4 regions of the Massilia sp. 9096 genome follow, and region 4 is predicted to be linked to each of the others. Evidence: predicted binding sites of a transcription regulator. Region 4 holds the regulator's gene; each other region holds the start of a gene.

Region 1 (7,432 bases), 1.3 Mb from region 4:
AGGCCTTCGGGATCGAACTTGGCCAGCGCATGGATGAGTTCATCGGTCGTGGCGCCGGGCGCGTCGCCCCAGCCCATCACCGGGTTGTTGTTGTAGTCGGCGCCCGAACCGTACCAGCCTTCGCGCCAGGGACGGTTCATCCAGTCGCGCTGGCCGGCGAACAAATGCCAGCGCCAGTGCAGGCCGGAGGGCTTGGGCCAGGAATGCAGATACAGCTTCTGGTAGCCGGCCTTGTGCAGCTCGTGCACCATCGCCATCAGGCGCGCGTGCGGCATGCGGTCCGGCGGCGAGCGGCGGAACCGGATCGCCTCGCCGTCGGCGTGCTGCACCTCGTCGCTCGACAGATTCAGGTCGAGCGTGCGCGCTTCGTTGCCAAAGCGGGCCGAGATCCAGCCGGTCAACAGGTTGACGTGGGTGATGACGCCATAACCGCGATGGCGATGGAAAATGACAGTTCCGGGTGCGACGGGTTTCATGGAAGAAGTTGGCATAAGCTCTAAAGAAAACGCCCGGGCCTTGGAAACCGTAGCGAGCGGCAGCAGTTTTGGCCGAGACGCGCAGCTGTACTCAAGTACAGCCGGTCCGCCGTCGCGGAGCATCGCAGGCCAAAAATGCAACGCGCAGTAGGTTTACAAGGCCCGGGGACACTCATCTGAGCTGGATGATTCTATCGCAGAGGCGGGACGGTACACTACCGTTGCGGCTATCATTACCCACCTTTTTTTACTCAGTTACCAAATAATTATGACTTTGCGTATCATCGCCACCGGCGGCACCTTCGATAAACACTATAACGAATTGAATGGCGTGCTCGGCTTTGCTGACAGTCATTTGCCGGAGGTTATCAAGCGCGCGCGCCTCACGGTGCCGGTCGAGCTCGAGGTCGTATCGCTGCTCGACTCGCTCGACATGCAGGACACCGACCGCCACAAGGTGCTGGGCGCTTGCCAGGCTGCGGCGGAAAAGGCGATCGTGATCGTGCACGGCACCGACACCATGCGCGACACGGCGCAGGTACTGGGCGCGGCCGAGGGCACCAGCGACAAGACCATCGTCTTCACCGGCGCCATGATTCCTTACGAAATCGCCAATTCGGATGCGCTGTTCAACTTCGGCTTCGCCTGCGGCGTGGCGCAAGTGCTGCCGCCGGGCGTGTATGTTGCGATGAACGGCAAAGTATTTACATGGGACAATGTGACGAAAAACCGCGCGGCAGGCGTGTTCCAGCCACTCTGACAAGGCTTTTTGCCGGAGGGCTAGCGAACGCTGCGCGGTTTCGTCAAATCCTATAATGTTTCTTACCTTGATTGAGGAGGAAACAAATGAACGAGCAGCGCCCCACCTTGACTACCCGCCAGGGCCACCCCGTGCGCGACAACCAATCGCTGCGCTCGGTTGGCGAACGCGGTCCGGCCACCCTCGAGAACTACCAGTTCATCGAAAAGATCACCCATTTCGACCGTGAACGCATCCCGGAGCGCGTGGTGCACGCGCGCGGTACCGGCGCCCACGGCTACTTCGAGGCTTACGGCAAGATCGGCGACGAACCCGCCAGCAAGTACACGCGCGCTAGGGTGCTGAACGAAGTCGGCGTGCAGACGCCGATGTTCGTGCGTTTCTCGACCGTGATCGGCGCCAAGGAATCGCCGGAGACGGCGCGCGACCCGCGCGGTTTCGCGGTCAAGTTCAAGACCGTCGAAGGCAACTGGGACCTGGTCGGCAATAACCTGAAGGTGTTCTTCATCCGCGACGCGATCAAGTTCCCGGACATGATCCACGCCTTCAAGCCGGATCCGGTCACCAACCAGCAGGAGCCGTGGCGCTTCTACGATTTCATCGCGAACCACCCCGAGTCGCTGCACATGGTGACCTGGGTCAAGAGCCCGTGGGGCATCCCGGCCAACTACCGCGAGATGGAAGGCTCGGGCGTGAACACCTATAAACTGGTGAACGACCAGGGCATCGCGCACCTGGTGAAATTCCACTGGCAGCCCAAGCAGGGCGTGCGCAACCTGACCTCGCCACAAGCGGCCGAGATCCAGGGCCAGGACACCAGCCACGCCACGCGCGATTTGTACGACGCGATCGAACGCGGCGACTATCCGGAATGGGAATTCTGCGTGCAGATCATGGCCGACGGCGAGCATCCCGAGCTCGACTTCGACCCGCTCGACGACACCAAGCGCTGGCCCGAAGACCAGTTCCCGCTGCTGCCGGTAGGCCGCATGGTGCTCGACAAGAATCCGGACAACGTGTTCGCCGAGACCGAGCAGTCGGCGTTCGGCACCGGTGTGCTGGTCGATGGCATCGACTTTTCCGACGACAAGATGCTGCAGGGCCGTACCCTGTCCTACTCCGACACCCAGCGCTACCGCGTCGGTCCCAACTACCTCCAGCTGCCGATCAATGCGCCGCAGGAAAAGGCGCGCGCCCGCACCAACCAGCGCGACGGCCAGATGGCGTTCTACGTCGATGGCGGCGGTGAAGAGAAACACATCAATTACGAACCGAGCCTGCTGGGCGGCCTGAGCGAAGCGCCGCAACCGGCAAAGGACTATCACCAGTACGTGCAGGGCCACCTGGGCCGCTACCAGACCACCAGCACCGCCGCCGACTACAAGCAGGCCGGCGACCGCTACCGCAGCTTCCAGGACTGGGAGCGCGATGACCTGGTCAACAACGTCGGCGGCGATCTCAAGAAGTGCCCGGAGGTGATCCAGCTGCGCATGGTCTGGCACCTGTGGCACTGCGACGAGGACTACGGCCGCCGCGTGGCGGAAGTGGCCGGCATCGACCTGGAACAGGCCAAGGCCTTGCCGCCGATGCCGGGCAAGCCGGCCCCGCACGCGAACCGCCAGGGCGCGACCTACACCAGCGGCCAGTCCGAGCAAGCCGGCGCCGGCGCCGGCGCAGCCAAGGAACCGTCGACCAGCGAGGAAGCCGCGGCGGCCAAGTAAGCGCCCTCGCGCGCGCGTACACACGTACGCACGCGCATGAACGAAAAACGGCCCGGGCATGCACCCGGGCCGTTTTTCCTCGTCCCCGCGCAGGCGGGGTTCCAGGTTTCTTACCTGCCTTACGCCTTGGCTTCCCCGCCCAGCGCCTCGACCAGGTCGGCCAGCAGCTTGGCCAGTTCGCCGGTCATCAGCATGATGTCGTTGTCGAAACGCTCGTCGTCGCTGTAGGTGATGGTTTCGCCTTCCTTGATCACGTCGAGCGGCTTGATCGACTTGACGGCCAGCTGCTCGGTCAGCGTGAACGAGATGCGGCTGGTCCAGGTCATCGCCAGGCGCGTGCACTGCTTGCCCGAGGAGATGTGGCGGCGGATGTCTTCCGGATCGAGCGAGTGTTTTACGTAACGCACGGTCGCCTTGCTTTCGCCGGTGGCGCGCAGCTCGGTATCCTGGTCGATCGTGAAGTTGTACGGCGCCTCGTCCGATTCCAGCCAGGCGGTCATCACGCCCACCGGAGAGCGCTGCACGCGCAGCGATTCCAGCGGCATCTTGTCCACGGCCTTGAGCAGCAGCTTGATGACGTCGTCGGCTTTCGACGGGCTGGCGGCATCGACGACCAGCCAGCCGTTGACCGGATCGACCCAGACCCAGGTATTGCTGCGGATCGAGAAGGCGCGCGGCAGCAGCTCGTCGGCGACGCGCTCCTTGAGTTCCTTCATCGCCTTTTTGCCCGGCGGGAAGCCCTGCTGCTCTTCCAGCTCGGCGGCGCGCGCCTTGGCGACCTGGTTGATGACCGAGCTCGGCAGCAGTTTCTTTTCGGTGCCCAGCATCATCAGCATCTGCTTGTTCACCACGTGCACCAGCTTGCCATTGCCGCGCGGCGAATCCCAGCCTTGCTGCAGCAGCTCATTGCTGTTGGCCGGTACGAACGCTTGCGATTGCAGCGCGTCTTCCATTTGTTCAGGGGTGAACGCCCAGGGAGCGGGCAAGCGGTAAATCTGCAGATTCTTGAACCACATAACGTTAGTCGAGTTATCCAGTATTTCGAAGGAACGACATTCTACACGCTGCCGAGCAGCAATCTTCAGGTCGTCGGTAAGGGTTTTTCAGTGTGTTGTGCGTTCGTCAAACAAGCTCAGTTGCTCGACTTGCTCGACGTCGGCCAGGCGTACGCCGACGCCGAGCAGGCGCACCGGGCGGCTGGCGCGCTGCCAGCCGGTTTCCATCAGGCGCCGGTAGGTTTCCAGGTTGGGCGCATGGCCGACGCACTCGACCGTCGTTTGCTGGAAGTCGGAAAATTTAATTTTCACGAATAATTTGTTGATGAACTTGTCGGCATTGTTTCTCTTGATACGGCCTTGCAAATGCTCCATCAGCTCGGGCAACAGCGCCAGGCAGGCCGGCAGATCCGGCACGTCGGGTGTGTACGTTTCTTCGGTGCTGATCGATTTGCGTTCACGCACCGGGTTGACCTCGCGGTCGTCGATCCCGCGGCATAAATCGTACAGGCGCGCGCCGAACGAGCCGAAATGCTCCTGCAGCCGCGCCATGCTCCAGTTGCGCAGGTCGGCGCAGGTCTGGACGCCGAGCCCGTTCATCTTGGCCGCCGTCACTTTCCCGACACCGTGCAATTTCTTGACCGGCAGCGCGGAGACGAACGCGTCGACTTCATCCGGGCGGACCAGAAACAATCCATCCGGCTTGTTCCAGTCGCTCGCGATCTTGGCCACGAATTTATTCGGCGCCACCCCGGCCGAGGCCGTGATGCCGACGGTGTCGAAGATGCGGCGCCGGATCTCCTGCGCGATCAGGGTGGCGCTGCCCTTGCAGTGTGGCGAATTCGTCACGTCCAGGTAGGCTTCGTCCAGCGACAGCGGCTCCACGAGTTCCGTGTAGTCCTGGTAGATCTCCATGATCTGGCGCGAAGCGATGCGGTACTTCTCCATGTTCGGCGGGATCATCAGCAGATCCGGACACAGCTTGATCGCCTGCGCCGTCGCCATCGCCGAGTGGATGCCGTACCGTCTCGCTTCGTAATTGCAGGTGGCGACCACGCCGCGCTGGTCCGGCCGTCCACCGACCGCCAGCGGCCGTCCACGCAGCGACGGGTCATCCCGCATCTCGACGGACGCGTAGAAACAATCGCAATCGCAGTGGATGATCTTGCGGACGGGGTCGTTCATACTGTAATTGCATACAGTATCGCCGAAGCGATGTTGTTGTGCAAGCCAATGACAAAAAGGCCCACCCCGGTTCGCCGGAATGGACCTGTTATTTCAACCTGGCTCAAACAGCCTCAACTACCCGGATTACCAGGCCAGCTTCAGTGAATACTTGCCGTTGGTGGCGCCGGTGCCGCCGCGGTAATACACCACGCGCACGTAGCGCGCCGCGGCCGTCGTGCCGGTGTTGGCGGTCGATGCCGCTTCCACCACGCCATTGCCGTCCTTGGCGCTGTAGGCCAGGCGCGTGCCCGCTGCATTGTAGATGTAAAGGTCGTAGTCCGAGCTGGCGTTCGGGCTCAGGGTCGCGCTCAGGGTCTTGCCGGCCGGGAGCTGGACCACGAAATAATCCGTATCCGCGCTGTTGGCGATGGTGCCGTTGACGATCGTGCCCGAGGTCGCGATCTTGTTGGCGGTGGTGACGGTGTTGTTCGACTCGGTTTCCGCGATCGTCGGCGCGACCGGCGCCGGGGCCGGCGCCGGCGTCGTGCTCGCGCCGCCGAGCGCCGCGTTCACGGCCGCGCCGGCGTCGACGATGCCGGCGCCGCAACCCGGGCAGGCGGCCGGGAAGGCGCGCGCGGTCGACTTCAGCTTGGCGGCGACGTCGTCCGGGGTCAGGTTCGGATTGGCCGACAGCATCAGCGCGACGACGCCGGCCACATGCGGGGTCGCCATCGAGGTGCCCATGTAATAGGCATAGCTGTCCGCGCCCGGCGTGGTGGTGCCGGCGTTCAGCGTCGACAGGATGCCGGCCCCGTTGTCGCCGCCCGGGGCCGCGATGGTCACGATGCTGCCGGTATTCGAGTACGAGGCCTTGCCGCCGGTGCGGCCGGTCGCCGCCACCGCGATCACGCCGGCGCAGTTGGCCGGGCTGCTGGTGCTGGCCTCGGTGTTCGAGTTACCCGCCGCGACCACGACCACGGCGCCGCGCGAGCGCGCGCTGTTGATCGCGTTTTGCGTGGTGGTGTCGCAGGCGCCGCTGCCGCCCAGCGACAGGTTCAGTACGCGCGCCACGTTGGCGTTGGCCGGCACGCCCGAGACGCTGCCGCCCGAGGCCCAGATCATGGCGTCGGCGATGTCCGAGGTGTAGCCGCCGCATTTGCCGAGCACGCGCGCCGGGACGATCTTCGCGTTCCAGGCGATGCCCGCCACGCCGATGCCATTGTTGGCCTTGGCGGCGATGGTGCCGGCCACGTGGGTGCCGTGCCAGCTCGAGTTTTCGTCGGCCGCCGGCACGCCCGCCGCGCATTGGCCGGCCGTGGTCCAGTCGCCCGGATCGCTGGCGTCGCTGTCGCGGCCGTTGCCGTCGTTGGCGATGGTGGTGTTGGTGATGAAGTCGTAGCCTTGCAGGATCTGGTCGGCCAGGTCGGCGTGCGGGCGGTAGCCGGTGTCGATCACGGCGACGTTGACGCCGGCGCCGGTCGAGCGGTCCCAGGCGGCCGGGGCGTTGATGCCGCCGGCGCTCTCGAACAGGTCCCACTGCTGGCCGTAGCTTGGATCGGTCGGGGTCGCCTGGGCGGTCATGATGCGGTCCGGCTCGGCGTACTCGACGTTGCTGTCGCGCGCCTTCAGCTCGGCGGCCAGCTGGCGCGCCTGATCGAGCGTCATCGTGTGGTTCAGCTGGAACACGTGGGCGCCGCCGGCGGTTGCGCGCAGCGCGCGCAGGGTGGCGCCGAACTGCTGGCCGGCGCGGTCGAGGATCGCCTGGCGCGCGGCCGGAATCACAGCAAGATTCGCGGCGGCAGCAGCCGGGGGCACGATCTTGCCGTCTACGGCGTTGACGTCGACGCCTTGCGCGGCGTCCTTGTATTTGACGATCAGGCGGTCGGTCTGGGTGATGAAGTGGGGCGTCTTGTTGCCGTCCTGCTGGCCGGCATGCGCCATGGCCAACGGCCCGGCGGCGAGCAAGGCGCCCATGAGGGCCGATACGATGAGGGACGTGTGACGCTGCGTCATTTGTTTCCTTGGGAAGTAACTCTGGGGAACGATGCGAAGGGAATAAAGCTATCCTGCAGCGTAATAAAAAACGGCCCGCTTGGGGCCGTTTTTGGGTAATTTACCGCAGGAAATTTTTCTCAAGTAATTGAATATTAAGAAAATTCCAGACAACGCACGCCCGTGCGAGCGTGCATGCTGCTCATGCTACGTCCGGCTTACCACACCAGCTTCAGCGTGTACTTGCCGCTGGTCGAGCCGGTGCCGCCGCTGTAGTAGACCACGCGCACATACACCGTCACCGCCGTCGTGCCGTTGTTG
Region 2 (7,432 bases), 650 kb from region 4:
GCTGATGCAGCAGACCGGCGACGTCATCGCCACCGAATTTCGCGCCAAGTACCTGCAAACGCGCGACCCGGACGGCGGCACCGACTGGTACCGCGGCCTGACGGTGTGGTCGCCCAACATCAATATCTTCCGCGATCCGCGCTGGGGTCGCGGACAGGAAACCTATGGCGAAGACCCCTATCTGACCTCGCGCATGGGCGTCGGCTTCATCAAGGGCTTGCAGGGCAACGACCCGGCCTTCTTCAAGACCATCGCCACCTCCAAGCACTTCGCGGTGCACAGCGGGCCGGAATCGAACCGCCATCGCGAGGACATTCATCCATCGAAGCATGACCTCGAAGACACCTATTTGCCGGCCTTCCGCGCCACCGTCACCGAGGCCAAGGTCGATTCGGTCATGTGCGCCTACAACGCCGTCGACGGCGTGCCGGCCTGCGCCAACACCGACCTGCTGGAAGCGCACCTGCGCCAGGCCTGGGGCTTCAAGGGCTTCGTGGTGTCCGACTGCGGCGCCGCCGCCAACATCTACCGCCAGGACAGTCTGCATTACACGCAGACGCCGGAGCAGGCCGTCGCCGCCGCGTTCAAGGCCGGCATGGACCTGATCTGCGGCGACTACCGCAACGGCATGACGACCGAAGCCGGCCCGATCGCCAACGCGGTGCGCCAGGGCTTGCTGCCCCAGGCCACGGTCGACCGCGCGCTGCAGCGCCTGTTCGTCGCGCGGTTCCAGCTCGGCCTGTTCGACCCGGCGCCGCCGCAAGCCTTCGCCGCCATCGCACCGGCCGACGTCGACACGCCGGCGCACCGCGCGGTCGCCTTGAAGATGGCGCAGGAATCGATGGTGCTGCTCAAGAACGACGGCGTGCTGCCGCTGGCGCGCGCGCCCAGGCGCATCGCCGTGATCGGCCCGAACGCGGACAGCGTCGACGCCCTGGTCGGCAATTACAACGGCCAGCCGGGCCATCCGGTGACGGTGCTGGACGGGATCCGTGCGCGCTTCCCGGACGCGCAGGTCGACTATGCGCCGGGCACCGGCCTGGCCGGTCCGGCCGAGCCGCCGGTGCCGGACGGCGTGCTGTGCGCGGACGCCGCCTGCACGACGCCGGGCTTGAAGGCCGAGCATTTCAATGGCGCCGAGCTGGCCGGCGCGCCGGCATCGAGCACGGTCGAGCGCAACGCCCGCGTCGACTGGCAGGACGACAAGCGCAATTCGTCGATCCGCTGGACCGGCTTCTTCAAGGCGCAGGGAGCGGGCACCTATCGCCTGCGCTACATGAGCACCGGTCCTTACCGCATCTGGCTGGGCGGCAAGCAGATCGTCGATGCCTGGGACGTGATGGATTCGCCGTCGCTGGAAGCCGGCAGCGCGACCCTGCAGGCCGGGCAGGTGGTGCCGATCCGGATCGAGGCCGTGCAGCGCGGCGCGCGCGGCGACCAGAAGCTGGTCTGGAGCCCGCCCGTCGACATGGGCCAGGAAGCGGTCGAGCTGGCGCGCCGGGCCGACCTGGTCGTGTTCGTGGGCGGCCTGAACGCAAGCTTGGAAGGCGAGGAACTCAAGATCAAGGTGCCGGGCTTTAATGGCGGCGACCGCACCAGCCTGGACCTGCCGGCGCCGCAGGAGCAGCTGCTCGAGCGCGTGAACGCGGCCGGCAAGCCGGTCGTGCTGGTGCTGATGAACGGCAGCGCCTTGTCGGTCAACTGGGCCGACAAGCATGTGCCGGCCATCGTCGAAGCCTGGTATCCGGGCGGAGAGGGCGGCCAGGCCGTGGCCGGCCTGATCGCCGGTGACTACAGCCCGGCCGGACGCTTGCCGGTGACCTTCTATAAATCGGCCGACCAGCTGCCGGCCTTTGGCGACTACCGCATGGACGGGCGCACCTACCGCTACTTCAAGGGCGAGGTGCTGTACCCGTTCGGCCACGGCCTGAGCTACACCACCTTCCGCTACGCGACGCCGACGCTGTCGACGGCCTCGGTGCGCGCCGGCGATGCTGCGCAGCTCAGGGTCGATGTCACGGTCGACGTCGCCAACACCGGCAAGCGCGATGGCGACGAGGTGGTGCAGCTGTACGTCGAAAAGCCGAACGACCGCGCCAACCCGGTGCTGGCCGGGATGCGCCGCGTGCATCTGAAAGCCGGCGAGCATCGCCAGGTCAGCCTGAGCCTGGACGCGCGTGCGTTGTCGCTGGTCGATGCGCAGGGCGTGCGCAAGCTGGTCCCGGGCGGCTACAAGCTGTATCTCGGCGGCGGCCAGCCGCGTCATGCGCAGAACGTGACGGCGCGCCTGACGGTGACCGGCACGGCGCAGGCGCTGCCGCAGTAAAGCAGCGACCCTCGCACGCGCGCGTCATGCGCCCGCGCGTGCGAGGCTAGAACGGCGGCGGCTCGTGCGATGGCGGCGGCAAGTCCAGGTCGACCGTGAACGGCGTCAAGCCGCCGCGCGCCAGGGCCGCGAGGGCCGCGAACACGCCGGTCTGGAAGTGCGCGTGCACGCCGCCGCCGGCGTCCACCAGCATCAGCGGCAGCGGCGGCAGGTAGGGGCCGAGGCGGGCGATCAAGGCGTCCCCCGGTCCCGGCCGCACCCACGCCGCATCCACGAAAGCCAGCGCCAGGCGCACGCTGCACAGCTCGGCGACCGCCACCTCGATCTTCATGGCGTTACAGCCGCCCGGTCAGCACCCGGCCCGGCTGGTAGACCACGCGCCCGACGATGCTGCACTGGCCGCTGCGTACGTTGACCGGGCCGAAGTCCGGGTTCATCGATTGCAGGAACCATTCGTTGTTGCGCCGCAGGAGCTGCTTGACGAGGGCTTCGCCATTGAAGTTGACGGCGTAGATCTCGCGGCTGACCGGCTCCTTGTCCGCGGTGTTCACGACCACCACGTCATCCTCGAACATCATCGGTTCCATGCTCTGGCCGCGCACGCGGATCGCCAGCAGCTGGTGCGGCGCCAGCCGGTGCGCCTCGATGACGGCGCGCGGCATGTGCAGCACGCCGCCGTCTTCCAGCTCCGGTTCGGTCTCGAAGCCGGTCACGCCGGCGTGCAGCTTCAGGCTCACGCGCCGGATCGGGATGGTGTCGGGTTCGTCGCCGATGCGCACGCCCCGGGCATCGGTCAGGAAGGGATGGTCGGGGCTGGCCGCGGCGAACGCCGGCGCACCCTTATCGGCCAGGTGCGGCGCCAGCGCCATCGGCGGGGCGCCGGTCTCGAGCCAGGTAGCGGAGCAGCCGATCGCGCTTTGCGCCTTCAGCAAACCCGCTTTCGAGATGCCCCGCGCTTCCCAATTGTTGACCGTTTGCTGCGACTGGTTCAGGGCCCGGGCGATCTCCGCCTGGGTCTTCAAACCCGCCAGCGCTTCGGCTGCCTCGTAGAGGCGTTTCATCTGTTCGTGCATGAGCGGATTGTCCATTTAACTAAACACACAGTGTTACACATCTTGTTGACTTCGATTATAAACATGATGTTTAATAATGCATAGCCCGACTGTTTGTATATTGAGCGAAAACAACAGTATGGGAGCGTCTGCGCGGGCGTGCGGACGTGCATCAACGCCGTGTTTAGAGCACGACATTCATCTGGAGGGAAGATCATGGGCAACCTCAAAGTCATCCTTGAGGGCATTTCGCTGTTGTCGGCGGGCGCCACGGTATTCGGCTGGTTTGCGAGCGCATTGCCGCCGCTGGCCGCTCTGGCATCGATTTTCTGGATTGGATTCCAGTGGTATCACTCTACGCCGATGAAGCAGTGGCGGACGCGTCGCAAAGCCAGGCGTTGAGGGAAGTGGGGCGGCAGGGCAAGGATAATTGCCAAGTTCGTTACAGATGCTTGCAATTGATACCGTTTTACTATTTCTCCATCTAATCGTGCTCACTATGCTGTAATCATGCTTGTTAAAACAATGTGAGGGAGAAAATCATGAAATCGTTCGTCACCCGTTTCACCGCCAGTACCGCTTTTTCCGCCGCCCTGCTGGCGGCCGGCGCCGTGCCGTCGCTGAGCCAGGCCGCGCCGCAACACCATTCCGAAGCCGCCTGCATGAACTGCGGCACGGTCGTGTCGACCCATAACTACGAGCGCGCAGCCGAACGCGGCAGCGGCGTGGGCGCGGTCGGCGGTGCCTTGCTCGGCGGTATCCTGGGCCACCAGGTCGGCAGCGGCCGCGGCCAGACCCTGGCGACCGTGGCCGGCGCCGCGGGCGGCGCGTATGCCGGCAACCACGTCGAGCGCAACATGAAATCGCAGACCTACACCGACGTGCGCGTCAAGATGGCGCGCGGCGGCTACCGTACCTTCACCGAGCAGGGCGCCCCGCGCTTCCGTGGCGGCGAGCGCGTGCGTGTCGCCGAAGGCCGCCTGATCCGCGACTAAGAGTTACGATTCGGCTGCACCCAGCAGCCGCACCCGCTCGACCAGCATGCCGCTGGTGGGCAGGGTCGGCACCCGCCCCAGATCGATCGACAGGTCCTGGGGCGGCACTTCGTATTCGATCTCGGCGGCGAACAGCTTGACTGCCGCCTTGACGATGTCCATCGTGATGAATTCGCCGGGACAGCGGTGGCCCGAATAGTGGTCGCCGCCGCCTTGCGCGATCAAGTCGAAGCCGCTGCTCTGCCAGCGCTCGAAACGCTCCGGGCGGAACACCTCGGGGTCGCCCCAGATGTCCGGGTGGTGGTCGGTCCCGTACAGGTCGAGCAGCACCCACGTCCCTTTTTCCACCTGCATGCCGCGCCATTCGAAGTCGTGCTGGGCGCGTCCGCCCATCACCGGGATGAACGGATAGAAGCGCCGCACCTCCTGCGCGAACATGGTCAGCCACTCGTCGCCGGCGCTCGCGGCGCGCAGCCGGTATTCCGGATGCTGGTGCAGCGCCAGCACGGCAAAGGCGATGTAGCGCGCCACCGCCACGGTCGGGCGCAGGATGTTGATCAGTTCCACCGCCGCGTCCTTGCGGCTGATGAGCTGGCCGTCGGCGTCGCGGTGGCGCGCGATCACGTTCAGGGGGCTGTCGAAGGCCGGCTGGATCCGGCCGGCGCGCACGGCGTCGATCAGCGCGCGCGCCCAGTGTTCAGTGCGGTTTCGGATCAGCAGGGCGCGCCAGTTGCGCGGTCCGGCCGAGCCGGCGGCGTCGATCATCGCGGCAAATTCCGCGGTGCGCTGGCGCACTTCGTCGAGCGCGACCGGCACGCCGGCCCATTGGCAGGTCGCATGGCACAGCACTTCCTGCGCCGCCTTGTGCACGTTGACCGAAGACAGCTCGGGCCAGCGCGCGAAGTGGGCGCGGAACTGGGCCACGATCAGGCCGACCAGGCGCTGGCGCTCGAGCGGCCCGTACAACGACATGAACATCGCCTTTCGCTTGCGGTGCTGCTCGCCGTCCAGCGCCATCACGCTGCCGAAGTCCTGCAGCAGCGCCATGCTGGTGGCGGGCAGGGCATGGCGGCGCGTGAAGCGGCCGGGCTGGTAGAACATGCGCGCCGCGTCCTCGCCGCGCACGCACAGGGCCTGCTGCAGCATGATGCGGGTGCTGAAGGCGTCGGCGCCGAGCTCCTCGCAGCGGCGCGGCACGAAGCGGTAGCCCTCGCGCAGCAGGGACAGCGTGCTGTCGAAGCCGCCGACGCGCGGCAGTACCTTGCGCGCGTCGCAGTGTTGAGTCTGTGCCATTGAATCGCTCCTGCAAAAATCAAAGCCCAGTGTAGCGGCCCGCAGTACCTGAGCGGCGCACGTTCAGTTTGCTCGGCCGCCGCCTCGACGCCTGCTGGCGTCAGTGCGGCACTGGCGCGAACACCGGGTCCGGCGTGTCCTGCCGCGCGCGCGGCAGGAACAGCGTGACGGTCGTGCCCTTGTCCGGCGTGCTGGACAGGCGGATATGGCCGCCGCTCTGCTTGACGAAGCCGTGCGCCATGGACAGGCCCAGGCCGGTGCCCTTGCCCTCGGGCTTGGTGGTGAAGAAGGGCTCGAAGGCGCGCTCCATCACTTCAGGCGGCATGCCGCTGCCGGTGTCGCTCACCGCCACGGTGACGAATTCGCCCGGCCTGACGCCGGTGTCGGCCATGGCGTCGCCCGGCGCCACCGTCAGGTTGGCCAGCGCGATCGTGATCGCGCCGCCGTGCTCCATCGCGTCGCGCGCGTTGATCACCAGGTTGAGCAGCACGTTTTCCAGCTGGTTCGGGTCGACCAGCGCGTTCCACGGCTCGGACGGGATGGCGAAGCGGATCTCGACCGCATCGCCGGCGGCGCGGTGCAGCAGGCTGTCCATGCGCTCGATCATGTCGGTCAGCCGCACCACGCTCGGATGCAGCGGCTGGCGCCGGGCGAAGGCCAGCAGCTGGCCGGTCAGCTTCTTGCCGCGCTCGACCGCATCCATGATGCTGAGCAGGCGCTTGCGGACGCCTTCTTCGTTGCGCAGCATGAGCTGCACGTTGGCGCTGATGATGTGCAGGATGTTGTTGAAGTCGTGCGCCACGCCGCCGGTCATGTGGCCGACCGCTTCCAGCTTTTGCGAGCGCACCAGGGCCGCGCGCGCTTCGTCCAGGCGCTGCTGGCGCTGGCGCTCGCGCTCCTCGGCCTGCTTGCGCGGGCGGATGTCGCGCACGAACGCGGTGATGGCGAAACCCTGCGGCGTATTCTGCGCGGTGATCGCGATCTCGACCGGGATTTCCTCGCCGTGGCGCTCGAGCAGCGTCATCTCGGTCGGCCCGGCCAGCATCTCGCAGCGGCCGCCGTCGGCCAGGCGCAGCAGGCAGGCGCGCAGGTCGTCGCGCTGTGCTTGCGGCAGCAGCAGCTCGAGCGCGTCGCGGCCAAGCGCCTCCTCGTCGCGCCAGCCGAACAGCTTGCAGGCCTGGCGGTTCCAATCGGTGATGCGTCCGGCCGGGTCGACGCCGACGAAGGCGTGGTACGCGTTCTGCAGGATCAGGCGGATGCGCTCGCGTTCGGCGTCGATGCGGTCGCGCGAGACGCGCAGCTCGAGCGTCATGGCATCGGCCAGCTGCAGCGCGCGCCGCCGTTCGGTGGCCAGCAGCCACACCACCAGCGACAGCAGCAGACCCAGGCCGAGGCCGGTCAGCGCGATCGCGAGCGTGTGACGCTTGCCGAGCGTCGACTCGAAACGCGCCGACGAGCGCACCCGCAGCAGCCAGTGGCGTCCGGCGGTGTCGATGGTGGCGTCATACTTGAAATGGTGGCGGCTGCCCGGTGCGCGCACGTTGGACGAGCGGTAGAGCAGGGCGCCTTCCGCGGCGGCGGCGCCGTCGTAGAGTTCGATCTCGAGGTCGCCGGCCTGTTCGCCGCCCAGGCCGCGCATCAGGTTGTCCATGCGGAACGGCGAGTAGACCCAGCCGAGGATGGCGGTGCGGCGCCCCTCGACCGATTCGCGCGGCGCGCCGCTGCGGTAGACCGGCACGTACAGCAAAAAGCCCGAAGGGGCGGCG
Region 3 (7,432 bases), 690 kb from region 4:
GCGGCTGCCACTGCGCGGCTGGGCGCCGCCGCGCGCCACGCCGCGACCCGTCTCGTCCGAATCGGACCCGCGCTCGATATACGCCTTCATGTGCGCCAGGTCTTCGTCCAGCCGGGACTTCGGATCCGCGCCGAGCAGCGTCGCCAGCCCATGGCCGAGGGCGCCGGCCGGCGGGGTATAGGACATGCGCACGGTGACGTCGGTGCCGCCGTGGTGCGGCTCGAGCTGGATCGAACCGGTCTGGGGGATCTCGGCGCCGGGTTCGCTGCGCCAGGCCAGGCGGTGCGGACGGCTCTGTTCCGTGATGGTTGAGTTCCATTCGAACGCGCTGCCGCCCGGGCCGCGCACGGTCCAATGCGAGCGGCGCCGGCCCAGGTCGCGCACTTCGACCACGTGCGACATGAAGCGCGGGAAGTTCTCGTGGTTGGCAAACAGGTCGTACACCTCTTCCGGCGAGGCATCGATGTGGATCGATTTTTCCAGGTCGATGGTCTGGTTCAGGCCCAGCCCGGTGCCCAGGTTGAAGCTGCGCCCGCCGGTCAGGCCGCCTGCGAGGCCGCCGGCAAGCTTGCCCAGCGGCCGGTTGCTCGCGCCACGGGCCAGCAGCGCCGCGCCGGCCAGGCCGAGCGCCAGGCCGATCGGGGAACGGCGCATCAGGCCGGTCAGGGCCAGCAGGCCGCCGCCGATCAGGGCCGAATTGCGCAGCGCCGGTGTCCAGGCGTCCGGACCGCTCGCGCCGTCGCGCCAGGCCTCGGAGACCTTGCCCCCGATGCGGCCTGCGCCGCGGCTGGCCTGCTCGTAGGCCTCGGCTGCGCTGTCGCTGGCGCGCGCGATCGCGCTTTTCGCCTGCGAGCGGCTGTCCTCGGCGGCTTCGCCGGCGCGTCCGATCGCGCTCCTGGCTTTGGACACGGTGTCGTCCAGCATGCTGCCGGCGGCCTGGCCGACGCGTGAAAGCGCCGAGCCGAGCTTGCCGGCCGCGCCGTCGGGCTTGGCGGAGGCCAGCCCGCCCACACGTGCGCCGGCGCCGCGCCAGACGTTGCCGAGCGCGCTCGACGTGCGTGAACCGGCTCCGCGCACCGCAGCCGCCGATTGCGCGCGGCGCGCGCCGCCACGGTCGGGGTCGAGCATGTACATCAGCAGCGCGCCAGCGGCGGCGGCGCCCAGCCACATGGCCAGTTCGAGGCCTGCGTCAACCCCTGTTTCAAAGCCTGCTTCGGTCGTCTGTTTCATGATCGGGTCCTCCAGGTTGAGTCTTCATGGCCTGCCGGCTGCGCCAGGCATCGGCCAAAAGGTGCTGTACCTGCGCGTCGTCGGTCTGGTCGAAGCTGTCGTACCATTGGCCGACCGAGCGCAAGCGCGGCGGCGCCAGCAGGCAGACCAGCGTGCGCCGCCAGCGCGCACGGCCTCGGGCGGCGTCACCGGGATCGCCAGCGGCGCACGCACGCCGCGGTAAGCCTGTTCGCGCCGCGCCAGTTCCGCCAGCTCGCGCGCGGCGACGGCATCGACGTCGCGCGCGGTCACGCCCATCAGGCCGGGCACGCCCGGCTGCAGCACGCGCACGCCGCCGCTGCCGACCGCCCCCGTCGCGAATTCCGCCTGCCCGGGCGTGCCGAGCTTGCGCACCACCAGGACGCCGAGTGCGATGCCGAGCCGGCGCGCGATGGCATGGCGACCGGGACCCCACCACGCGGCAGGGCCAGCACGATCGCGTCGGCCTGCCGCGCGTAGCGGCCCAGCTGGCCGGCCAGCAGCTCGCCGGCTTGGGCGCGGTCCTTGAACCGTCCGTTCACGTCCTACTGGATCGTCAGCCGGCGCGCCGAACCACCGGTTTTCTTGGGCAGGGTCAGTTTCAGCACCCCGTCCTCGAGCCTGGCCTCGGCCGACGCATCGTCCACTTCGGACGGCAGGCTGAAGCTGCGCTGGTAGCGGCGTGTCGAGCGTTCAGAATACACCACGTGTTCGCCCTCGCGCTGTTCGTTTGCCTGCTGGCATTCCCCTTCGATCGTGACGCGCGGACCGTCGATCGAGACCTTGATGTCCTCCTTGCGCACGCCCGGCAGATCGGCTTGTATTTCGAAGGTTTTCTCGGTCTCGCGCACGTCCAGGCGCGGCATGCCCAGCCCGTCGTCGCGCCAAAGGCTGCCCTGCGCCACCGGGCTGAAGAAGTCCTGGAATATGTTCTCGACCATGCGGCCGAACTGATCCTCCACCGCGCCAGGACGGCAGCGCCGAACCGATTTCAAGCGGCGTCCCGCTTCTGGTGCGCGTTGGCGAACCGATGTTTGATCCAGGCCAGTTCGCGTTTCGATCAGGGGAATTTACGCTGCGCACCGGCGTCTGATCCGGTGAGCAGCATTTGTGGAGCGCGCGTCAGGCCAGGCGTTCGGCGTGGAAGCGCAGGTGGTCTTCGACAAACGTCGAGATGAAGTAATAGCCGTGGTCGTAACCCGGGTGGCGGCGCAGTTCGAGCGGCTGGCCGGCGGCGCTGCAGGCTTCCTCGAAGGCTTCCGGGTACAGCTGTTCGGACAGGAACTTGTCGGCCAGGCCCTGGTCGATCAGGATACCCTTGGGGAAGACGGCCTGGCCGGCGCGTGCAACCAGTTCGGTGGCGTCATAGGCGCGCCAGGCCGATTCGTCCGTACCTAGGTAGCCGCCAAACGCTTTCCGGCCCCATGGGCAGCGCATCGGCGCGGCGATCGGCGCGAAGGCCGAGACCGAGCGGAACAGCTCGGGGTTGCGCAGCGCCAGCATCAGGGCGCCGTGGCCGCCCATCGAGTGGCCGAAGATGCCGACGCGGGCGCCGTCGGCGGGCAGCTCGGCCAGCACCAGCTCGCGCAGCTCGAGGATGTGGCTGTACATGCGGTAATGGCGCGACCATGGTTCCTGGGTCGCGTCCACGTAGAACCCGGCGCCCACGCCGAAGTCCCAGCTGTCGGCTTCGCCCGGCACGTCGGCGCCGCGCGGGCTGGTGTCGGGCGCGACCAGGATCACGCCCAGCTCGGCGGCGACGCGCTGGGCGCCGGCCTTGATCATGAACGTCTCCTCGGTGCAGGTCAGGCCGGCGAGATAGAACAGCACCGGCAGGCGCTTTCCTTCGGCGCCGGACGGGAGGTAGACCGAAAAGCGCATCGGCAGGCCGATCGCGGCCGAGTCGAATCGATAGAAACGCTGCACGCCGCCGAAACAGGCGTGCTCGCTGAGGAGTTCAGACATGGCGGAATCCGTATTGTTAACCAGGACACAAGTATGCCCGTTCGGCAGGTTCGCCGCCAGCGCATGCCCGATCTGGCGTCATACCAGTCCGAACGCGCCCAGCACTGCGCCCACGGCAAGCAGCCACAGCAGGTGCACCCGGGTGCGCCAGATCAGCAGGCAGGCCGCCACCGACAGCAGCCACAGGCGCCATTCGGCAAGGCTGCCGCCATTGCCGCCGCCGCCGCCGCTGCTGCTGGTGCCGAGGATCCACGCGGTCGACAGCAGCAGTGCGATCACCACCGGCGCCATGCCTTGCTTGAAGGCGCGCACGGTGCGCAGGTCTCGGTTGCGGTGACCCCAGCGCGCGGCGGTGTAGGTGATCGCCGTCGACGGCGTCATGATGCCGACCATCGTCACCAGCACCCCGAACAGCGCCGCGCCCGTGCTGCCGGCGTTCATGCCCACGTGCCAGCCCATCAGCGCCACGAACAGCACGTTGGGGCCGGGGGCGGCCTGGGCCAGCGTGATCGACTGGTTGAACTGGTCCTGGGTCAGCCAGTGATGCTGCTCGACCAGGAAGCGGTGCATTTCGGACGAGGTCGAAATCGCGCCGCCGAGCGACATCGCGGACAGGAGCAGGTAATGGCCGAACAGGTTGAGCCAGTCCTGCCAGCTCAAGACGAGATGCGGTGCAAGGTGCAGCGCCGCTGGCGGGATCATCTGTGCCGGAGCGCTCATGCTTTCAACTTTCGATAAGTCAGCACGCAGCCCAATCCGCCGAGGCCGAAGAGCACGTAGGGCAGGGGGCATTTCAACAGCGCCACCAGTATGAAGCCGAGCGCGGCGATGGCGATGCACCAGGCCAGCGGCAGCGGACTTTTCCATAATGTGTTCGAGAGCTTCAGCCCGGCCGCGCCGATCAGGCCGGCGCACACGGCCGCCATGCCGCGCAGCGCCCCGGCCACCGCCGTGTTGTCGGCAAAGCGGTCGCGCAGCACGGCCAGCGTCAGCACCACGACCAGCGGCGCGGCCAGCAGGCCGGCCAGGGCCGTGAGGGCACCGGGCAGGCCGAAGTAGCGTCCGCCGATCATCAGCGACAAATTGACCACGTTCGGCCCCGGCATGATCTGCGCGACGGCCCAGTCTTCGATGAACTCTTCCTGGGTCAGCCAGCGCTTGCGGTCGACCAGCTCGCGCTGGACGACCGCCATCACGCCGCCAAAGCCCTGCAGGGCCAGCAGCGTGAACGAGACAAACAAGTCGGTCAACGAAGCCGGACGCGGATGTTCGGATGGCGGGACGGTATCGGAAGCGGAATGCGAAGCAGGCGTCATCCGGCGATTATCGCGCCGTGGCCGGTCCACTGTCCATGGACAGGTGTCAGCCGCCGCCGATACCGCGCATCACGCGGCCCGAGCCTTCGCACTCCGGACAGGTTTTGCCGCCGGCCAGCTTGCCGCTGCCGCCGCAGGTTTCGCACAGGTCTTCGCCTGCGCCTGGGGTCCCCGGTTCGGCTTCATCGCCGGGCTTCAGGTCTGGATCGGGATATGCGCTCATGGCTGCCTCGTTCGATAGGATCACGCAGCCATTCTAGGCCGAGCCGCGTGGCCGTGGCGCACGTCCGGACGCGAGGCTCCCGCCTGGACCTGCCATGTTTGTCATCGGCATTTCATGCATTCATGAGAAATTTGCTTGACTTTAGCTCGTGCTGGCAAATACTCCTGTAGCGGTATCCCCTTATCTTCCATCAAAGTCAGGACTGCGATGAATCAAGATACTCTCGACCAAGCCGACGGTGAACTCCTTATTTCCTACCAACGGCGCGATACACACCGGCGCGACGTCGTCGACCTCGGTATTGCCCTGCAGCAGCGCAGCAATACCATGTCAGCCGTCGAATACCTGCGTTCGCAAGACGTCGGCCACGATGTCATCGAACGCGTTTTGACTGAGCCCGGCCGCAGGCGTTCCTGGGCCGGGTAAGCGGGCGGGCCGGATCCCAATCGTGCTGGGTAAGCGCCGTAAGCCATTGATTTTGCATAATTCCGGCCTTGCTCACCCGATGGGCAATGTGTTGAAAGCCGCATTCCAGCCGGGTTCCGGCATGTCAAGGGGGTGCTTTTCCACAAGCTTATGCACAAGTTTTGTGGATATCTCATAACGCTTTGATACGCGCTGATTTTTATCAAACCAAGCCCACATAACGTGGGCGACGGATGGCTTGATGTCGTTTCGCGACAGCGCGCAAACGCGGGCCGGTTACCCCTTGCGCCGGGATACTGGACAAATGTACAGTTGAGCCACATTGTCCTTAACTCATCCATGTCCGCCGCCGCCACCACCCGCGACCCGATCCCCGACCACCCGGCCCCCACCGGCGTCGATCCTTTCGACAGCCTCAATCCCGAGCAGCGCGCGGCGGTCGAACACGATATCGGCGTGGCGGCGCCGCGTCCGCTGCTGGTGGTCGCCGGGGCGGGATCGGGCAAGACCAACACCTTGGCGCACCGGGTGGCGCGCCTGATCCAGTCCGGCGCCGATCCGCAGCGCCTGCTGCTGCTGACCTTTTCGCGCCGCGCCGCGGGCGAAATGGGACATCGCGCCGCCGGCGTCCTGCAACGCATCTTCGGCGTGTCGCGCCAGGCCGTCGCCAGCCTGCCGTGGGCAGGCACCTTCCACAGCATCGGGGCGCGCCTGCTGCGCGAGCATGCCGGACGGATCGGCCTGGAAGCCTCGTTCACGATCCACGACCGCGCCGATTCCGAAGACCTGATGGGCATGGTGCGCCAGGATATCGGCCTGGGCGCGGGCGCGCAGACGAGCGCGGGCCAGAAGCGCTTTCCGCTGAAGGGCACTTGCCTGGCGATCTATTCGCGCGTGGTCAACAGCCGCGCGCCGCTCGAGCAGGTGCTGCAGTCAAATTTCCCTTGGTGCAGCGAGTGGGAAGGCGAGCTGAAACGACTGTTCGGCGCCTATGTCGACGCCAAGCAGGAACAGAACGTGCTCGATTACGACGATTTGCTGCTGTTCTGGGCTGAAATGGCGGCCGATCCAGAGCTCGGTCCGGCGCTCGGCGATTTGTTCGACCACGTGCTGGTCGACGAGTACCAGGACACCAACCGCCTGCAGGCTGCGATCATCCAGGGCATGAAGCCGGACGGGCGCGGCGTGATGGTGGTCGGCGACGACGCCCAGTCGATCTATTCCTTCCGCGGCGCGACCGTGCGCAACATCCTCGACTTCCCGCAGCAGTTCTCGCAGCCGGCGCGCATCGTCACGCTGGACCGCAACTATCGCTCGACGCAGCCGATCCTGGACGCGTCGAACGCGGTGATCGAAGGGGCGCTGGAACGCCACGCCAAGAACCTGTGGACCGACAAGGTGTCGAGCGCCAAGCCGCAACTGGTGCTGATCCCGGACGAAGCCGAGCAGGCGCGCTGGGTCTGCAACCGCGTGCTCGAGCAGCGCGAATCCGGTATCAAGCTGACCCAGCAGGCCGTGCTGTTCCGGGCCGCCAGCCACAGCGCGGCGCTGGAGCTCGAACTGGTACGGCGCAACATCCCGTTCGTGAAGTTCGGCGGCCTGAAGTTCCTGGAGGCGGCGCACATCAAGGATCTGCTGGCGATGCTGCGCTTTGCCCAGAACCCGAGCGGGCGCCTGGCGGGCTTTCGTGTGACACAACTGATCCCCGGCATCGGCCCGGCCACGGCGGCACGCCTGCTCGACGCGGTGGCGGCCAGCGCCGAGCCGGTGGCGGCGCTCGAGGCCTTCGACGTGCCCGCGCGCGCGCGTGGCGACTGGGATCCATTCGTCGGCCTGTTCCGCACCTTGCGCACACCGGGCTTGCGCTGGCCGTTGGACGTCGAACTGGTCAAGGACTGGTATCTGCCGCACCTGGAGCGGCTGCATGACGATGCGCCGGTGCGTGCCGCCGATCTCGAGCAGCTGGTGGCGCTGGCCGGCGGCTACGGTTCGCGTGAGTCCTTCCTGACCGAACTCACGCTCGACCCGCCCGAGGCGACCAGCGACCGCGCCGGCCCGCCCTTGCTCGACGAGGATTACCTGATCCTGTCGACGATCCATTCGGCCAAGGGGCAGGAATGGAAGGCGGTGCACGTGCTGAACGTGGTCGACGGCTGCATTCCGTCGGACATGTCGACCGGCAGCGGCGAAGAGATCGAGGAAGAGCGTCGGCTGTTGTACGTGGCCATGACGCGCGCCAAGGAGCACCTGCACC
Region 4 (7,432 bases):
TCAGCGCCGGGGTCTCGTCGATGAAGATCTGGGCGTCGTTCATCTTCTGGATCGCATGCGTCAGGCGCGGCCAGTCTTCGTCGTGCAGCTTGCCGGTACGCAGGCGGTGCTGGTCGAGCTGGCCGATCGAGCCGAGCATACGCATCGCCAGCTGGGTGCCGCCCATCTCCATCGAGAAGATCGCGACCGGCAGGCCGGCCTCGACCGCGACGGCCTCGCCGATGTTGACCGAGAACGCGGTCTTGCCCATCGACGGACGGCCGGCCACGATGACCAGGTCGCCCGGCTGCAGGCCGGAGGTCATCTTGTCGAGGTCGATGAAGCCGGTCGGCACGCCGGTGATCTCGCCCTGGTTTTCACGGCTGTAGAGTTCGTCGATGCGCTCGACCACCTGCGTCAGCAGCGGCTGCACCGGCAGCCAGCCCTGGGCGCCGCGCGCGCCCTGCTCGGCGATCGCGAAGATGCGCGACTCGGCCTCGTCCAGGATCTGCTTGACCTCGGCGCCTTGCGGATTGAAAGCCTTGCCGGAGACTTCGTCGGCGACGGTGATGAGCTGGCGCAGCACGCCGCGGTCGCGCACGATCTCGGCATAACGACGGATGTTGGCCGCGGACGGCGTATTCTGCGCCATCGCGTTGAGGTAAGGCAGGCCGCCCATTTCCTCGGCCTTGCCGAGCTGGACCAGGGCCTCGTACACGGTGATCACGTCGGCGGGCTTGCCCGAGTTGATCAGGCGCACCATCTGTTCGAAGATGATCCGGTGGTCGTAGCGGTAGAAATCCTCCGCATGCATGAAGTCGGCGATCCGGTCCCACGCCGCGTTATCGCGCAACAGGCCGCCGATGACGGACTGTTCTGCTTCGATGGAATGCGGTGGGATGCGGAGCGACTCGATCTGCGGGTCTGCTGGGGTATTCATGACCGTCATTATACCTTTTACGGGCAGTCGACTGAAATGATTGGTGAGTTTCCGAAAATAAAAAAGCCGGGTCGAACCCGGCTTTTTCATTCCAACAACAGCAGAGGAAACTCGAGAAACCGTAGCGAGCGGAAGCAGTGGTGGCCGAGAAGCGCAGCCGTACTTACGGTACGGCGAGCATCGCAGGCCGCCAATGCGACGCGCAGTAGGTTTATCGAGGTTCCTTAAGCGGCTTCGCCGACGACTGCGACGGTGACATCAACCACGACGTCGGTGTGCAGAGCGACCGAAACCGGGTGCTCGCCGGTGGTCTTCAGCGGACCGGTCGGCAGACGCACTTGCGCCTTTTCGACGGCGAAACCTTGCTTGGTCAGGGCTTCGGCGATGTCGAAGTTGGTCACCGAACCGAACAGGCGGCCGTCCACGCCGGCTTTCTGGGCGATGGTGACGGTCATGCCGCTCAGCTTCTCGCCTTGTGCCTGGGCAGCGCCCAGCTTCTCGGCGGCGGCTTTTTCCAGTTCGGCGCGCTTGACTTCGAACTCGGCCACGGCAGCCTGGGTGGCGCGGCGGGCCATTTTTTGCGGGATCAGGAAGTTACGTGCGTAACCGTCCTTGACCTTGACGACGTCGCCCAGGTTGCCGACGTTGACGACTTTTTCCAGAAGGATAACTTGCATTTATTTTCTCCAGTAATCTGACGATGCTTGTGTACGCGGACGACGCCGATTAAGCGTTGTGCAGGTCGGTGTACGGCAGCAGGGCCAGGTAACGTGCGCGCTTGATCGCGGTGTCCACTTGGCGCTGGTAGTGCGCCTTGGTGCCGGTCAGGCGAGCCGGCATGATCTTGCCGTTTTCCTGGATGAAGTCCTTCAGGGTGTCGACGTCTTTGTAGTCAACCTGTTCCACGCCTGCAGCGGTGAAGCGGCAGAACTTCTTGCGCTTGAACAGCGGGTTCTGCTGTTTGCGCTTGAGTTTTTCTTTGGCTTTGTTTTTGTCGAACTTTTTACCGAATGCCATTTGAGGCTCCTGTATCTAAAAACGTGCGCGCTTTATTTAAGCGACGCCACTGAAATCAATGATGTGAAACACAAGGGCTTTGCTGTTGCGGTTCTTGCGCGCCAAAAACCCCTTGAAGCGGTGCACCGCGCCGAGTTCGGCGCTGGCGAACCGGCCGGAGATTTCTCCGGCGGCGACCGCCGCGATCTCGAACTCGACCGACCGTTCCAATCCCGCTTCCATCTGCTGCGACCCGTGCTGCAGGGTGCCGCTGACGATGGGGATGCCGGCCGGGGTGTAGCGCAGGGTATCGCGTTCGGCGATGCTTGCGACCAGCAACAGCTCGTTCACTGCCCTTTCGCGCTCGCTAATCGAAATGAGCGAGAATTAAGCGTTGGCGGCCGGAGCAGCTGCCTGCTCGGCGCGGTGGCTCTTGGCGGCGTCTTCGCGCTGGACCGACTTCATCATCGGCGACGGGGCGGTTTCGGCCTTCTTCGTCTTGACGGTCAGGTGACGCAGCACGGCATCATTGAATTTGAATGCGGTTTCCAGCTCGACCAGGGTCTCGTTGTCGCACTCGATGTTCATGCAGATGTAATGTGCCTTCGGCAGATTGTCGATCTGGTAAGCCATCTGGCGGCGGCCCCAGTCTTCGACGCGGTGGATGTTGCCGCCGCGCGAGGTGACCGTGGTCTTGTAGCGCTCGATCATCGCCGGAACTTGCTCGCTTTGGTCCGGGTGGACGATAAACACGATTTCATAATGACGCATATAACACTCCTTGAGGACGTTTAAACAGATGCCCACCTCGGCGTCAGGACGAGTGTGGGAAGGGAAAGCCCGACATTATAACGCAAAAAACGTCAAGGCCCAAATGCTTTGTGGATATGCCATCCCGATTACGCCCTTTTGTCTTTAGGTCAAAAAAAACCACGAAAACCCGTGCTGCCCCTTGCGCGCCGCGCCATACTGTACAAAAATACAGCTTGTCCAGATCCAACGAAAGCAAACCCCCATGCTGAAGCTCACTGCACGGCAAGAACAGATTCTCAACCTGATCAAGGAAGCCATCGACAACACCGGCTTCCCGCCGACCCGCGCCGAAATCGCGCAGGAACTTGGCTTCCGCTCGGCCAACGCCGCCGAGGAGCACCTGCAAGCCCTGGCGCGCAAAGGCGCCATCGAGATTTCGCCGGGCACCTCGCGCGGTATCCGCCTGGTCGGCCCGGCCGCCGAAGCCGCCCCGGCGCCGCTGCCCATGATGCCGCCGCCGCACCTGATGTCCCTGCCCCTGGTCGGCCGCGTGGCCGCAGGTTCGCCGATCCTGGCCCAGGAACACGTCGAGGCCAATTATTCGGTCGACCCGGCCATGTTCTCGAGCAAGCCCGACTTCCTGCTGAAGGTCAAGGGCTGGTCGATGCGCGACGCCGGCATCTGCGATGGCGATTTCCTCGCCGTCAAGAAGGTCGATTCGGCCAAGAACGGCCAGATCGTCGTCGCGCGCATCGGCGAAGAAGTCACCGTCAAGCGCTACCGCAAGACCGGTGCGACCATCGAGCTGCTGCCGGAAAATCCGGAGTTCTCCATCATCACCGTCAATCCGCAAACCGACGAGTTTGCGCTCGAGGGCCTGGCGGTCGGCCTGCTGCGCTCCTGGCACTGAGCGGTATTCAGGCCGCAGCCGCGCCGGCCCCATGCCGGCGTATGACGCATAGTTATAACGCGTACAACGACAACGGCCCGCTAACCGCGGGCCGTTGTGGTTTGCAGGGCACAGCGCAGCGCGATCAACGCTTGGCGTCGACGTCGGGCGGCGGTGCGCTGTTGACGATGTCGTTGTGTTCCTTGACCCAGCTCTCGGTCGCAATGCGCCAGGCATTGTAATCGGCCAGCACCATGTTGCCGGCGACCTTGATGTCCTCGGCAGCGCGCTCGCCGACGTCCTTCAGGTGCGCCTCGGCGCGCTCGGTTTCTTCCTTGGTCAGCAGCGGCGCGATATCCTTGGGAATCAGTTTGGTCAGCGGCAGGGATTCGTTGAGGTGGACGACCGCGCGGTTGTGGCAGGCTTCCCAATCCTTCATCTTGGCGCTGTAGCGCTCGATGTCTTCGTTCACCTTCGACACCGAGGGAAAGCGCGGCGCCGGGCAGCGGTAAGCGCCGCCGCTCAGGTCGGCGCCGTCGTATTGCGTGAGCCAGTAGTCGATGTCGGCGCGATGCTCGCCGCGCTTTTTCATCATGTCGAGCGAGGCGATCGCCACCTTGTTGCCCTTCGCCGCCGCCTTGCCCCACCACAGCGCCGCCTTGTCGGCGTCGACCGCGCCGGCTTCGCCGTAAAAATACATCTCGCCCAAGTGCTGCTGGGCCATCACGTTGCCGGCGTTGGCCAGTTTGGTGTACTTCTGCAACGCTTCGGGATAAGCCTTCTTGGCGAACAGGGCGTCGGCGTCGGACAACTCGTCGGCCGAGGCAGTGCCGCACAGCAGGAGCGCGGCGCACAACAGGACTGTCTTCATGGCGGTTTTGCGTTTGAGCATAATTCAAGGAAATGCGAGTGTGCGGCTATCTTACGCGCCAGCAATGGTGCCGTCAGTATTTATCGGACGTCAACTTATGCATCCGGAAACAATACGGTACACACGCCTTCGCTTTGCGACTCTATACTTGCTTGATCGTTATTGATGAGGCAATGATGAACCCTTCCCGCTTTGTGAGCGCCGTCCTTATCGCCTGTGCGGTAAGCGCCGTGGCGCATGCCCAGACCGCCGAGCGCCCCGCCATCAAGGAAGGCGACAAGTGGCGCTTCCTGTCCAAGGTCGAAGAGCTCAAGAACGGCACGCTGACCTCGTCGAGCCGCGAAGTCGATGCCTGGGTGACCCGCGTCGGCTCTCATTCCTTCATCCAGGCCACCAAACCGGTCGACAGCAACTTGCCGCCGCGTGAAGCCGACATCAACCTGGACTGGAGCAGGTCGCAGATACGCGACGGCGCGGAAAAGATCGTCGGCCGCCCTTACCTGTATCCGCTCAAGCCGGGTTTGAGCTGGGACACGGACGCAACCGACCCGCATCCAGCACCGGGCGTCAAGACGCTGCGCAACAAGTTGCATTTCACGGTGCTGGGTTGGGAAGAGGTGAAGGTACCCGCAGGGTCCTTCAAGGCGCTGAAGATCGAAACGGAAGGCAACTGGTTCAGGGAATTCGAACCGGTCGGACCCCACACCAGCAGCACGACCACCGTCAGCCCGGCGGGCCAGTCGACGCTGGTCAACGCCCAGGGCGGGCGCACGCCCGACCCGGTCGGCGGACGCATGTACCGGCTGACCTGGTATGTTCCCGAGGTCAAGCGCGAGGTCAAGGTCATCGCCGAGGAATACACGCCGACGGGCGTCGTGCAGCATCGCACGACGCAGGAACTCGAATCCTACAGCGTCGACTGACCGCGCCGCTGGCTCAGCCCGCCAGCGCGCCGCCGAAGTCGGCCAGCAGGTCGGCCGGGTCTTCGATGCCGACCGACACCCTGATCAGGGATTCGGCGATGCCCATGCTGGCGCGGCGCTCCGGCCCCATCTCGAAGAAGATCGTGTGCGCGACCGGAATCACCAGCGTGCGCGTGTCGCCGAGGTTACTGGCCGGGATCGCCACCTTCAGGCGGTTCAGGTAGTCGAAGCAATCGATCCCCTCCTTGAGCTCGAACGAGAACAGCGAGCCGTAGGCGCGGAACTGGCTGCTGGCCAGTGCGTGCTGCGGGTGCGATTCCAGGCCAGGGTAGTAGACCGCGGCGACGCGTTCGTCGGCCTCGAGCATGCGCGCGAGCGCGAGCGCGTTGGCGCAGGTGCGCTCCATGCGCAGCGCCAGCGTCTCCGCGCCGACCGCGATATGGTGCGCGGCTTCCGGCGCCAGACTGGCGCCGAAATCGCGCAGCGACTTGGCGCGCAACTGGGCCATGCCCTGGGCATTCGGCGCCAGCTTGCGGAAGTTCGGCGCGATGTTCGGGTAGGCGCTCCAGTCGAACACGCCGGTGTCGGTCAGCGCGCCGCCCAGCGCCATGCCGTGCCCGCCGATCGACTTGGTCAGCGAATTGACGACGAGGCCGGCGCCGACCGCCTTCGGACGGAACAGATAGGGGGTGGTCATGGTGTTGTCGACCACGTACAGGATGCCCTTCTGGCGGCACAACGCGCCGATACGCTCCAGATCGGCAATTTGAGTGCGCGGGTTGGCGATGGTCTCGACAAAGACCAGGCGCGTGTTCGGCTGCAGCGCGGCTTCGACGTTGGCGACATCGGTCGCATCGACGAACGACACCTCGGTGCCCTGCGCCGCCACGGTGTTCCACAGGCTGTTGGTGTTACCGAACAAAAAGGACGACGACACCACGTGGTCGCCATCCTTGAGCAGCGCCTGGGCCAGCGCGCCGATCGCCGCCATGCCGGTGCCGAAGCACAGCGTGGCGACGCCGTCTTCCATCTTCGTCACTTTCTCTTCGAGTGCGGAGACGGTCGGGTTGCCCTGGCGCCCGTAGCGAAAGCCCGGCTCCTTGCCCTGGAATACCGAAGCCAGCTGGCGCGCGTCGGTGTAGCCGAACGCGACCGAAGTGTGGATCGGCTTGTGCAGCGAGTTATGCTCGATCGGCTTGCGGCGATCGTTGTGCAGGATGGTGGTGGTGAAACCGTATTCAGTCTTGTCGTTCATGGTCTAGACATCGAAAAAACGGGCGCACGCGGCGCCCGTCGGATCACTCTGCCGGCACCGCCGGGTTGAGGTTCAGCTGAGTACGCACGATGTCGTCGGACGACTTGCCGCTGCTCTTGTGGCGGTGGCTCTCCAGCGCATCCAGGTATTCCGCCGTCACGTCGCCGGTCACGTAGACGCCGTCGAAGCACGACGCTTCCACGTTGGTGATTTCCGGATTGACGTCCATGATCGACTTGCGCAGCGCATCCAGGTCCTGGTAGACCAGGCGGTCGGCGGTGATTTCCTTGCACACTTCCTCGACCGTGCGGCCGTGGGCGATCAGCTCGTCGCGCGTCGGCATGTCGATGCCGTACACGTTCGGGTACAGCACCGGCGGCGCAGCCGAGGCGAAGAACACCTTGCGGGCGCCGGCTTCGCGCGCCATCTGCACGATCTCGCGGCTGGTGGTGCCACGCACGATCGAGTCGTCGACCAGCAGCACGTTCTTGTCCTTGAACTCGGCGGCGATCGCGTTGAGCTTCTGGCGCACCGACTTCTTGCGCATCGCCTGGCCCGGCATGATGAAGGTGCGGCCGACGTAGCGGTTCTTGATGAAGCCTTCGCGGTACTCGACGCCCAGTTTCAGCGCCAGCTGGATCGCGGCCGGGCGCGAGGAATCCGGGATCGGCATCACGACGTCGATTTCCTCGACCGGGATCTCCTTGCGGATCTTGTCGGCCAGGTATTCGCCCATGCGCAGGCGGGTCGCGTACACCGAGGCGCCGTCGATCACGGAATCGGGGCGCGCCAGGTACACGTATTCGAAGGCGCACGGGTTCAGCGA

What was found. The regulator LexA, encoded in region 4, represses DNA repair genes until DNA is damaged. The targets are predictions, from matches to a motif close to ACTGTATNNNNATACAGT.
Region 1: a site for LexA is predicted at 5,138-5,155, ahead of dinB (DNA polymerase IV). Genes of this name have one in related genera too.
Region 2: a site for LexA is predicted at 3,488-3,505, ahead of FA90_RS25080 (LexA family transcriptional regulator). Genes of this name have one in related genera too.
Region 3: a site for LexA is predicted at 5,474-5,491, ahead of FA90_RS09015 (ATP-dependent helicase). Genes of this name have one in related genera too.

Annotation. Positions count from the first base shown of each region.
Region 1 covers NZ_JQNN01000001.1:4,164,070-4,171,501, forward strand. Annotated here, with positions in the region: gene FA90_RS17990 (hypothetical protein) at 1-476, opposite strand, end outside; gene FA90_RS17995 (asparaginase domain-containing protein) at 745-1,236, shown strand; gene FA90_RS18000 (catalase) at 1,323-2,957, shown strand; gene FA90_RS18005 (recombination-associated protein RdgC) at 3,077-3,973, opposite strand; gene dinB (DNA polymerase IV) at 4,061-5,137, opposite strand; gene FA90_RS18015 (S8 family peptidase) at 5,264-7,132, opposite strand; gene FA90_RS18020 (S8 family peptidase) at 7,330-7,432, opposite strand, start outside.
Region 2 covers NZ_JQNN01000001.1:3,467,558-3,474,989, reverse strand. Annotated here, with positions in the region: gene FA90_RS14855 (glycoside hydrolase family 3 C-terminal domain-containing protein) at 1-2,326, shown strand, start outside; gene FA90_RS14850 (hypothetical protein) at 2,373-2,657, opposite strand; gene FA90_RS25080 (LexA family transcriptional regulator) at 2,662-3,387, opposite strand; gene FA90_RS14835 (hypothetical protein) at 3,595-3,780, shown strand; gene FA90_RS14830 (glycine zipper 2TM domain-containing protein) at 3,921-4,373, shown strand; gene FA90_RS14825 (cytochrome P450) at 4,377-5,666, opposite strand; gene FA90_RS25075 (CHASE domain-containing protein) at 5,767-7,432, opposite strand, start outside.
Region 3 covers NZ_JQNN01000001.1:2,127,717-2,135,148, reverse strand. Annotated here, with positions in the region: gene FA90_RS09050 (SRPBCC family protein) at 1-1,230, opposite strand, end outside; partial or broken gene FA90_RS27670 (phosphoribosyltransferase) at 1,202-1,790, opposite strand; gene FA90_RS09040 (Hsp20/alpha crystallin family protein) at 1,794-2,189, opposite strand; gene fghA (S-formylglutathione hydrolase) at 2,371-3,213, opposite strand; gene FA90_RS09030 (chromate transporter) at 3,292-3,933, opposite strand; gene FA90_RS09025 (chromate transporter) at 3,930-4,529, opposite strand; gene FA90_RS26915 (hypothetical protein) at 4,576-4,752, opposite strand; gene FA90_RS09020 (hypothetical protein) at 4,960-5,178, shown strand; gene FA90_RS09015 (ATP-dependent helicase) at 5,518-7,432, shown strand, end outside.
Region 4 covers NZ_JQNN01000001.1:2,821,402-2,828,833, forward strand. Annotated here, with positions in the region: gene FA90_RS12040 (replicative DNA helicase) at 1-919, opposite strand, end outside; gene rplI (50S ribosomal protein L9) at 1,144-1,596, opposite strand; gene rpsR (30S ribosomal protein S18) at 1,646-1,936, opposite strand; gene priB (primosomal replication protein N) at 1,973-2,266, opposite strand; gene rpsF (30S ribosomal protein S6) at 2,303-2,686, opposite strand; gene lexA (transcriptional repressor LexA) at 2,931-3,578, shown strand; gene FA90_RS12070 (sel1 repeat family protein) at 3,703-4,428, opposite strand; gene FA90_RS12075 (hypothetical protein) at 4,602-5,351, shown strand; gene FA90_RS12080 (cystathionine gamma-synthase family protein) at 5,365-6,606, opposite strand; gene purF (amidophosphoribosyltransferase) at 6,650-7,432, opposite strand, start outside.